Regions from separate parts of the Luteibacter rhizovicinus DSM 16549 genome, predicted to be linked through region 1. Evidence: predicted binding sites of a transcription regulator. Region 1 holds the regulator's gene; the other holds the start of a gene.
The links. The regulator sigma-54, encoded in region 1, starts transcription at its own class of promoters, with help from an activator protein. The targets are predictions, from matches to a motif close to TGGCACGNGCNTTGC.
Positions count from the first base shown of each region.

Region 2: the regulator sigma-54 is predicted to act here: its motif matches at 2,133-2,147, upstream of glnA (type I glutamate--ammonia ligase).

Region 1 covers NZ_CP017480.1:2,586,595-2,591,626, forward strand. Annotated here, with positions in the region: gene rapZ (RNase adapter RapZ) at 1-338, opposite strand, end outside; gene hprK (HPr(Ser) kinase/phosphatase) at 359-1,261, opposite strand; gene hpf (ribosome hibernation-promoting factor, HPF/YfiA family) at 1,387-1,737, opposite strand; gene BJI69_RS11680 (RNA polymerase factor sigma-54) at 1,855-3,336, opposite strand; gene lptB (LPS export ABC transporter ATP-binding protein) at 3,436-4,155, opposite strand; gene lptA (lipopolysaccharide transport periplasmic protein LptA) at 4,160-4,747, opposite strand; gene lptC (LPS export ABC transporter periplasmic protein LptC) at 4,770-5,032, opposite strand, start outside.
Region 2 covers NZ_CP017480.1:1,441,075-1,446,106, reverse strand. Annotated here, with positions in the region: gene BJI69_RS06620 (tetratricopeptide repeat protein) at 1-1,019, opposite strand, end outside; gene BJI69_RS06615 (zinc metalloprotease) at 1,127-1,912, shown strand; gene glnA (type I glutamate--ammonia ligase) at 2,181-3,593, shown strand; gene BJI69_RS06605 (OprO/OprP family phosphate-selective porin) at 3,749-4,936, shown strand; gene BJI69_RS06600 (alpha/beta fold hydrolase) at 4,951-5,032, opposite strand, start outside.

The sequences.
Region 1 (5,032 bases):
GTTTCCGAGTAGCGCTTGATCAGTACGTCGTCGCGGCTGTCGAGGAAGATCAGGTGCACGTGCACACCGGCCATCGACAGTTCGGAGAGGACGTGGGGCATGCGCGAGAGGTCGACGCGGCGATTGCGCACGTCCACGCCCACGGCGATACGCCGGCGCGGGCCATGCTCGCCCTGGCTTACGGCCGCGACCAGCTGCGGGATGAGCTCGGCGGGCATGTTGTCCACGCAATAGAACTCGAGATCCTCCAGGGCGCGCAACGCGACCGTCTTGCCACCACCGGACATGCCGGTGAGGACGATCAGGTGGATGGCATCGGGCTCGACGATCGGGCTCATGACTTCATCGGTCACGGGGGTCACCACGGTGGCAGCCGGCGCATCTGGTGCGCCTGGCGGTCGATGAAGGTCTGCGCGGGGTCGATGCCCTTGCTCTTGAGGACGTGGCTACGCACGGCCGCCTCGACGAGAACAGCGAGGTTGCGGCCCGGCGCGACGGGAATGGTGATCTTGGGGACGTCCACGTCGAGCACATTACGCCGACTGACGTCGCCGGTGAGGCGGGTCATCGCATCCGTCTCTTCGCCGACCAGCATGGGCTTGAGGTGGATGACCAGGCGGAGGTACTTCGAGGGCTTCACCGCGGTATGGCCGAACATCTCGCGGATGTTCAACACGCCGAGACCGCGTACCTCGAGCAGGTCCTGGAGCAGATCGGGGCAGGCGCCGTCGATGACGTCGGGCGCGATCAGGGTGAATTCGGTGGCGTCGTCGGCGACCAGGCGATGACCACGGCTGACCAGCTCCAGCGCCAGCTCGCTCTTGCCGGAACCGGGTTCACCGGTGATCAGCACGCCGATCGAAAACACCTCGAGGAACACGCCGTGCAGGGTGACCCTCGGCGCGAGCGTGCGCGCCAGGTGGTATTGCAGGTAGGTGAGCAGCTCATGACCGCGGCGGGTGCTCTGCCACAGCGGGGTATCGGTTTCCTCGGCGACTTCGCGCAGATCCGAGGGAATCGCTTGATCCTTGGTGACGATGAGCGCCGCCGGCTGGTAGGCGGCGATCTTGTGGATCGCCTCCCAGCGCTGGCGCGGCTCCAGGCCGTCGAGGAAGTTGAGTTCCTCGGTGCCGATGATCTGCACCTTGTTCGGGTAGATCACGTTCAGGTAACCGACCAGGGACGGCCGGCGACTTTGCTTGGCGTTGGGTTCGAGCACGCGCGATTCGCCGCGCATGCCTGCGGCCCAACGCAGCGCCATGCGCTCGTGTACTCCGTCGAAGAGTTGTCTGGCGGTCAGCCGGTCCACGCTGGATCCCTTGAAATGGCGAAGCCGGCGCGAGGGCGCCGGCTGGGGCTATTGTGCCATCAAGCGTGGACGGGGGTTCAGGGAGCGGCGACGCGAGCGTCGCGACCCTCGGCGTTGTGGTGATCCTTGAGCTTTTCCTTGTGCTTCTTCAGCTGGTCGGCAAGCTTGGCGATCATCGCGTCGATGGCTTTGTGCAGGGCATCGGGCTTCTTTTCATCTTCGAGGCTGGCCACGCCGTCGGCGTGGAGACGGACGCCGGCACAATGGAGCGTGCCGCCGGCCTTGTGCTCGTTCTTGTCGACGGAAAGGACCACGTCGAGGGCGGTGATGTTGTCGAAAAGGCGTTCGAAGCGGCTGATTTGCTGTTCCACGCGCTCGCGCAGGGCAGGGGTGGGATGGATGTGCTGGCCGCTGATCTGGATTTGCATGACGCCTCCTTCTTGCTGAGGGTGCCGCCTTGGTGGCGACGAGTGCGGAACGACGGAGTGCCGTTCCTCAAGCCTGAAATGGTGTGACCGTGGACCTCCGTGAGGGTTCCCCGCGCCTCAACTGGCGCGGACACGTTCGCTGGAGCTGGGGATGCGCAGGGCTTCCCGGTACTTGGCTACCGTACGGCGGGCTACCTGAATTCCGCGTCGATGGAGTTCCTCGGCCAGGGCCTGGTCGGACAGCGGGCGCCGCGCGTCCTCGCCCGTGATGAGCTTGCGGAGCATGGCCTGGATCGCGGTGGCCGAGGCGCTGCCGCCGTCCTCCGTGGCCACGCCACTGGAGAAGAAGTGCTTCAGTTCGAAGGTACCGCGCGGCGTGTGCATGTACTTGCGCGTAGTGACCCGGGAAATGGTCGATTCGTGCATGCCGACCTCCTCCGCCACCTCGCGCAGGACCAGCGGATGCATCGCCTCCGGGCCGTAGTCGAGGAAGGCGCTTTGCCGGCGGACGATCACGTCGGCCACCTTGGTCAGCGTCTCGGCGCGCGACTGCAGGCTCTTCAGCAGCCAGCGGGCTTCCTGTAGCTGGCCCTTCATCCAGGTGGCGTCGTCGCCGCGGGCGCGAGCGATGAGGTTGCAGTAGTGCTGGTTGAGGCCCAGCCGGGGCTGGGCATCGGGATTGAGGCTGACCTGCCAGCGGCCGTTTTCGCGGCGCGCGTAGACGTCGGGGGCGACGTATTCCACGGGCGTGGCGTCCAGGGCGGAGCCGGGGCGCGGATCGAGGCTGCGGATCAGGGCGGCCGCGGCGGCGACGTCTTCCTCGGCGGCCTTGAGCTTGCGGGCGATCTTGGCCGCGTCGTTGCGCGCCAGGAGCTCGAGCTCATCGGTGACCACGCGGATGGCAAGGTCGCGATGCGGCGTATCCAGGGCGAACTGCGACAGCTGGCAGAGCAGGCAGTCACGCAGGTCCAGGCTGGCGATGCCCGTGGGGTCGAAGCGCTGCACGCGCTGGCGCACGCGCTCGATCTCCTCGGCGCTGGCATGCAGCTCGGCCGGCAGGGCGGCTTCGACGGCCTCGACGCCGTCACGCAGATAACCGTCCTCGTCCAGCGCGTGGATGATCGCGGTAGCGATGGCGTGGTCGCGCGGCGAGAACTGGGACAGGTTGAGCTGCCACTCGAGGTGTTGCTGGAGGCTTTCGGGAGCGGCGTTCTGCGGTTCGAAGCCGTCCTCGTCGCCGCTGCCGGAGCGCGAAGGCGCACCGGCGTAGTCGCCGGCTTCGCCGTGGAAGCGATCGTCGTCCCACTCGGGAGCGAGCTCCTCCGAGGGGGTCGCGGTCGACTCTTCCTCGGCCTTGGAGGTCTTGGCGGGTGGTTCGTCGCGTGCCGGGAAGTCGGGGCCGTCGTAGTCGCCTTCTTCGGGCAACTCGGCCTCCGCTTCGGCATCCTCGGCGAACTCGAGCAGGGGGTTGCTTTCCGCGATCTGGCGGAGCTCGGCCTCGAGCTCCAGCTGCGACAACTGAAGCAGGCGGATGGCCTGCTGCAGCTGGGGCGTCAGCGTGAGCTGCTGATGCAGGCGAAACTGAAGTCCGGGTTTCATGCCTTGGATGCGTGAGGTGTCGAATCCATCGTAACCCCTTGCGACCTTTCCAAACCAGCATTCCGGTGAGCCAGGCCCACCGGCCGAATAGGCAATACGTCAGATACGGAATTCACGGCCCAGGTATACCTCACGCACCTTCTCGTCGGCGAGGATGTGCTGGGGCGTACCCCGGGACAGGACTTCGCCGTCATTGAGAATATACGCGCGGTCGCAGATGCCGAGCGTCTCACGGACGTTGTGATCGGTGATCAGCACGCCGATGCCGCGTTCCTTCAGGTGGCGGACGATGCGCTGGATCTCGCCGACCGAAATCGGATCGACGCCGGCGAAGGGTTCGTCCAGCAGCATGTAGCGCGGGCGCGCGGCCAGCGCACGGGCGATTTCCACGCGCCGACGTTCGCCACCGGACAGGCTGATGCCCTTCTGTTCCGCGATGTGGGCGATTTTCAGCTCGTCGAGCAGGCTTTCCAGCTCCTCTTCACGCTGCCGGCTGGTCATGTTGTCGCGCAGTTCGAGCACGGCCAGGATGTTGTCCGACACGCTGAGGCGGCGGAACACCGAGGCTTCCTGTGGCAGGTAGCCGATGCCGAGCTTGGCGCGGGCGTGCATGGGCAGGCCGGTGATGTCCTGCTGGTCGAGCTTGATCGAGCCGGCATCGGCCTGGATCAGGCCGACCACCATGTAGAAACAGGTGGTCTTGCCGGCGCCGTTGGGGCCAAGTAGCCCGACGACTTCACCTTCCCGGATGGAGAAGGCGAAATCACGGACTACCTGGCGGGCGCGAAAGCGCTTCTGCAGGCCTTGGGCTGAAAGCATCGGGTCAGGGCTTCTTCGGCTGGGGCGGCTTGGCGGCCGGCGGTGTGGCGGGTGCGGCCGGAGCCGCGCCCGGGGGCGGGTTCTTCGGCTGGAAGACCATGTGCACGGGCTGCGGGCCGTTGCTCTCGCCCGTCATGGTGCTGTTGGTCGTGTTGTAGGTGATCTTGTCGCCGTCGCTCTGGTTGAGCTTGCTCTTGTCGGCGCCATCGGTCTGCTTGTCGACATGCGCATTGCCGGTGAGCACGGCGATGCCGTTGCCGCTGTTGGCGGGGTCTTCCGGCTTGTAATCGATGTTGCTGGCGTGGCCCCGCATCAGCAGGTCCTGGTCGTCCAGCTGCTGCACCGTGGCCGGGCTACCGTCGATGATGACGCGGATGATCTGGTTGTCGGCGTCGAGGTAGCCGGTCGCCTTGTCGCCGGTGATCTTCAGCGTGCCCTGGGTCAGCAGCACGTTGCCGGTCCAGATCACCTTGCCCGGCTGGGTGCTGTTCGCCTGCTGCTGGGTGCCGTCGAACGACTTCGAGGTGACGTTGGTTGGCTGCGTGCGATCGGACTGCTTGGCGACGGCGGGCATGCTCGTGGCGAATGCCACGCCGAGCACCGCAAGGAGGACCTTAGCGCTTGCGAGGCGGGTAGACGGTGTGGACTGCATCGAGGAGCTCCAAATGCTTGGTATCGAGATTGGCGCGCATGCCAACGCCTTCCATTGTAGAGGCTCCCTGAACGATCCGGGCCGCCTCCGCCGTCTCCAGACGGTTCTCCTTCGGCCACGCGGTGACCTCGGAGGTGTCGATGCTGGCCGGCGGGTTCTGCTCGAAGGCGATGCGGTCCATGTGGACCTTGCCCTGCAGCTTGAGCAGGCTGCCGTCCTTGTTCA
Region 2 (5,032 bases), 1.1 Mb from region 1:
GCGTCGGCGGCAAGCTGGCTCAGGCTGTAGGCCGTGGCCACTTCATCGGCCAACGCCAGAAAGCGGCCGTCGGCGGGGCGCGTGAGGTGCCCCTCTGTCGCAGCCTCGATGTGCGCATTGCCGGCGGCGACCCAGAGCAGAGGCGTGTCCTTGGCGGCGACCGCGGCTTCGTCGGCTTGTCGGGCGACCCATGCCGTGCTGCCGCCCCACTTCCTGCCCGTGAAGTCAGCCTGATCCAGGCGCAGGGGCAGGTTGTTCGGTTGCACCGCGAATCCACGTTCGATAGCGGCCATGGCGTAACGACTATCGCCAGTCAACACGCCCATGCGAAGCATGTCCGCGTAAATCGCCGGGATGGCCGGTGACATCGTCGCCGCGTGATCCAGGTCCCGACGCGCGAGATCGGCCAGCTTTCGCGCCTCGCGCCACTGTTCGCTACTTGTCTTCGAAGCGAAGTCGGCGCCGCGTGCGGCGAATGCGGCCTGCTGGTATTGCATGCCACTGGCGGCGACAGCGAAGACGCTGTCCGGTCGCTGGCGCAACCATGCATCGATGGCGGCACGCGTTTCAGCGCTGGCGTCATGAAAGCCGGCCCTGCTCACCGCCTGGTCGAAGATGGCTGGATACCCGGGGTCGTGCAGCTGCATCTGCAGATACCCGGCAAGCAGTCGGTCGACTTCGGCGCCCTTGCCGGCGGCGATGAGCGCGCGGAATCCCGCGATCTCCTTCATCTCGGTGAGTCGGTATCGGCAATAGGCCGCGACACCGTCCGTATGCCAATGCGAACCCGGCGGGTCGGGCATGTGCAGGCAGCGCTCGACCGGATCGGCGATTTTCGCTGCGGTCTGCACCTGTGCCATGAACGCATCGAGGGTCGGTGTCGCGGTGAAAGCGTGTCCCGCCTGATGGCCTGTCGACGTCGCTTCCGGTGCTGGCCAACTCTTCACCGCCGCCAGCGCAGCGACGGCCAGGAGCAATCCTCCCAAAAGCAGCACGCGTCGGTTTCCCTGCCTTGCCATATCCATCCCCTGTCATGGTCTGCGTTGCCCGGCGATCATAGCCGTAGCCACGGCGCAGGTGATACGACACAATCCGCCGAAATGGCCACGGGGCAGGGATGGACACCATGACGCGATCGACGGGAGGTCTCGCCACGACGGCATCCCTTGCCGTTGTCGCCTATGCCGCGATGGACATGTGTCATGAAGTGCTGGGGCATGGCGTAGCGATGCTGTTCTTCGATGACGCCACGCCTGTCCAACTGACGACGGTCGCCTTGAGCTCGCAGGGCGCGGTCAGTCGCGTGGTCGCCCTGGCTGGTCCGCTGGTGAACCTCATCCTGGGTGCGATTGCGATGGCGTGGTTTCGACGCCTCACGACGTTTGGCCCCGGGTCGTATTTTCTCTGGCTGTTCGCCACGATCAACCTGCTCAATGGCACCGGCTATGCCGTGTACTCGGGGGTGCTCGACTTCGGCGACCTGGCCGTGGTGATTGCCGGATGGGAGCCGCACATCGCCTGGCGTATCGGCCTGGCCGACCTGGGCGCGGCGGGCTACTACATGTCACTTCGCCTCGCTTCGGTATCCCTCGCCAGGCGACTGGATAGCGTTTCCATCGGACGGCACACCCTCCCTCGCCTGACCTGGCCCGCCTACCTTGCCGGCGGCTTGCCGCTCGCTGCGGGTGCAGCGATGAATCCCCTGACGAACCTCTTCTTTCTGGTGGGAGTGACCGGCGGTTTCGGGTGCATGCTCGGTCTGCTTTTCGTGCCGGCTTTGACGGAATCTGCCAGGGCCGAGGCGACTCGTGCCGAGCCTTGGCAAACCTCATGGGGGTGGATCGTCGGTGCCGTGCTCACTGCCGCCATCTTCGTTTTCGTCGTGGGGCCGGGCGTCGCATTGCATGACTGAGCTGGTGCTTCTTCCCGGGATGGATGGGACGGCGAAACTGTTCGATCCCTTTTAGGAACGCCAAGGCGTCTGGTGGGACGGGTGGCCGTACCTGCTCCAGGCCAGTGACTGGTGCAAGCGATGTGCAAATGCACCACTTTGGTGCATTTGCACATCGGCCTCACAGCCGTTCTATGATGCGAAAGCTTGGTCCTGGCGGCCCCGTCGATGGCGGTACTGCTGGCATGGCGATTGCTAAATGGACTCCGCCCACCTACCCGAGGTTTTTATGTCCGCCGCTTCGAAAGTGCTGAACCTGATCCAGGACGAGGAAATCGAGTTCGTTGATTTCCGCTTCGCCGACATCCTCGGCAAGCACCATCACACGACCTTTCCTGCTCACGCCATCGACGAGAGCACCTTTGAAGACGGCAAGATGTTCGACGGTTCGTCGATCGCCGGCTGGAAGGGCATCAACGAGTCCGACATGGTCCTCATGCCGGATCCGGAAACCGCCCACCTCGATCCGTTCAGCGCGCACAAGCAGCTGATCCTGCACTGCGACGTGCTCGAGCCGAGCACCATGCAGGCCTATGGCCGCGACCCTCGCTCGATCGCCAAGCGCGCCGAGGCCTACCTGAAGTCGACCGGCATCGCCGATACGGCCTTCTTCGGTCCGGAACCCGAGTTCTTCATCTTCGATTCGGTCCGCTGGCAGAACGACATGGGCCGCGTGTTCTACGAGATCGGCTCCGAAGAAGCGGCCTGGTCGTCGCGCTACAAGTACGACGGCACCAATACGGGTCATCGTCCGGGCGTGAAGGGCGGTTACTTCCCGGTGGCGCCCGTGGACAGCCTCGGCGACCTGCGCGCCGACATGTGCAAGGTGCTCGAGTCGCTCGGCCAGGTGGTCGAAGTACACCACCACGAAGTCGCCAACGCGGGCCAGTGCGAAATCGGTACGCGCTTCAACACCCTGGTGAAGAAGGCCGACGAACTGATGACGATGAAGTACGTCATCAAGAACGTCGCCCACCAGGCGGGCAAGACGGTGACCTTCATGCCGAAGCCGATCGTCGGTGACAATGGCTCGGGCATGCACGTGCACCAGTCGCTGTCGAAGAACGGCGAGAACCTGTTCGCCGGCGACCTCTACGGCGGCCTGTCGCAGACGGCGCTGTGGTACATCGGCGGCATCTTCAAGCATGCCCGCGCGATCAATGCCTTCGCCAACTCGACGACCAACAGCTACAAGCGCCTGGTTCCGGGCTTCGAAGCACCGGTGATGCTCGCTTACTCGGCACGCAACCGTTCGGCCTCCTGCCGTATCCCGTACGTGTCGAGCCCGAAGGGTCGTCGCATCGAGATCCGCTTCCCGGACCCGATGCAGTCGGGCTACCTGACCTTCACCGTGCTGATGATGGCCGGTCTGGACGGCATCCTGAACAAGATCGACCCGGGTGCACCGGCCGACAAGGATCTCTACGACCTGCCGCCGGAAGAAGAGAAGAACATCCCGCAGGTCTGCGCCAGCCTGGACGAAGCGCTTGTCGCCCTCGACAAGGATCGCGAGTTCCTCAAGGCCGGTGGCGTCTTCACTGACGACTTCATCGATGGCTACATCGCCCTGAAGATGCAGGAAGTGACCCGCTACCGCGCGAGCACCCACCCGCTCGAGTTCCAGATGTACTACGCGATCTGATCGCGTTCACAACTCGGGGTGAGGAGAGAGGGGCGCTTCGGCGCCCCTTTTTTTGCGCTCGGCCCGCAAGAGTTAACGAATTCGCAAGGTCACGCTATAGTCCTTCCCGATGTATCGGCTGGTGCCGCCAGCTGAGCCCTGGGAGGGGCAACCTCATGAAGAAGATCGCCCTCAGTGCCCTGGCGCTGATTGCGCCCGTGTTCGCGTTCGCCACCGACGCACCGGGCAATCAATACGACTGGCGCAGCAACTGGCCGACCCACTACGTGTTCGCCGATGGTACGGATCTTGGTCTGTCCGTGAAGTACCAATACGACGTCGATCGTTTTTCACACGATGACGGGCTTTACGAGGATGCCCAAACGAACCGGCGCAAGGAATTCGGTTTCTTTGTCCGCAAGAAAGGCGTCTACGACGCGACCGTCGTCTTCGACTTCCAGACCCACACCTGGCTGGACACGTTCTTTCGCCTGCAGAGCAAGGCCGTCCTCGGTGACGACTACGGCGCGGTGCGCGTCGGTTTCATGAAGACGCCGGTCGGTTTCGAAGGCAATACCAGCACCGGTTCCACATCGTTCCTCGAGCCGTCGCTGCCCATGCAAGCGGTTTATGCGAACAGGCGTATCGGCGTCGACTGGGCGTTGACGCGCAAGGCTTACCTGGTGCAGTTGGGTTACTACCACGGCGGCAATCTCCAGGGTGATCTCGACGGCCGCATGGTCGCGGGACGCGCGGCGTGGACGCCGCTTAACGAGCCGGGCAACGTCCTGCATCTCGGCGGCTCGGTGTCACGGGAGACGCCCTATGGCACGACCGACGGCCGCGGTCGCTACACACCGCCGAACGTGCGCCTGCGCGCGTTGCCCGAAGCGGGACTGGCCACCCAGCGGCTGATCGATTCCGGCGTGCTGAGCGTGACCGACCATGTCGACCGCCGTGGGCTCGAAGGCCTCTGGATTCACGGGCCCTGGTCGGTGCAGAGCGAGTATCTCGACGCGAAGGTGAAACTCGAGAACAAGCCTGCCTATGACGCCCATGGCTGGTACACCTTCGGAAGCTGGGTCGCCACCGGTGAATCCCGGAGCTACAGCGGCGGCAACGTCGCCGACGTGTCGCCGAAGGGGTCGTGGGGAGCCCTCGAGTTCCTGATTCGATACAGCACGCTGGATCTCGACGACGGCCCGACACTGGGCGGCACGGAACATGACTGGACGCTCGGGGCCAACTGGTATCTCACCAGATACCTCAAGCTGCAGGGAAACTACGTTCGCGCGATCAGCGACCGACGCGACGTTCGCGTCGATCCGCGTGTTGTCGAGGTACGCGCGCAGATCATGTTCTGATCTGCGCGCCGGCTTCAGGGCATCGTGGGTTGCAGGGGCAGGCGGCAATTGCTCAGCTTGGCCGCGGGAAGCGTGCCGTCGACCAGAAAGCGACCG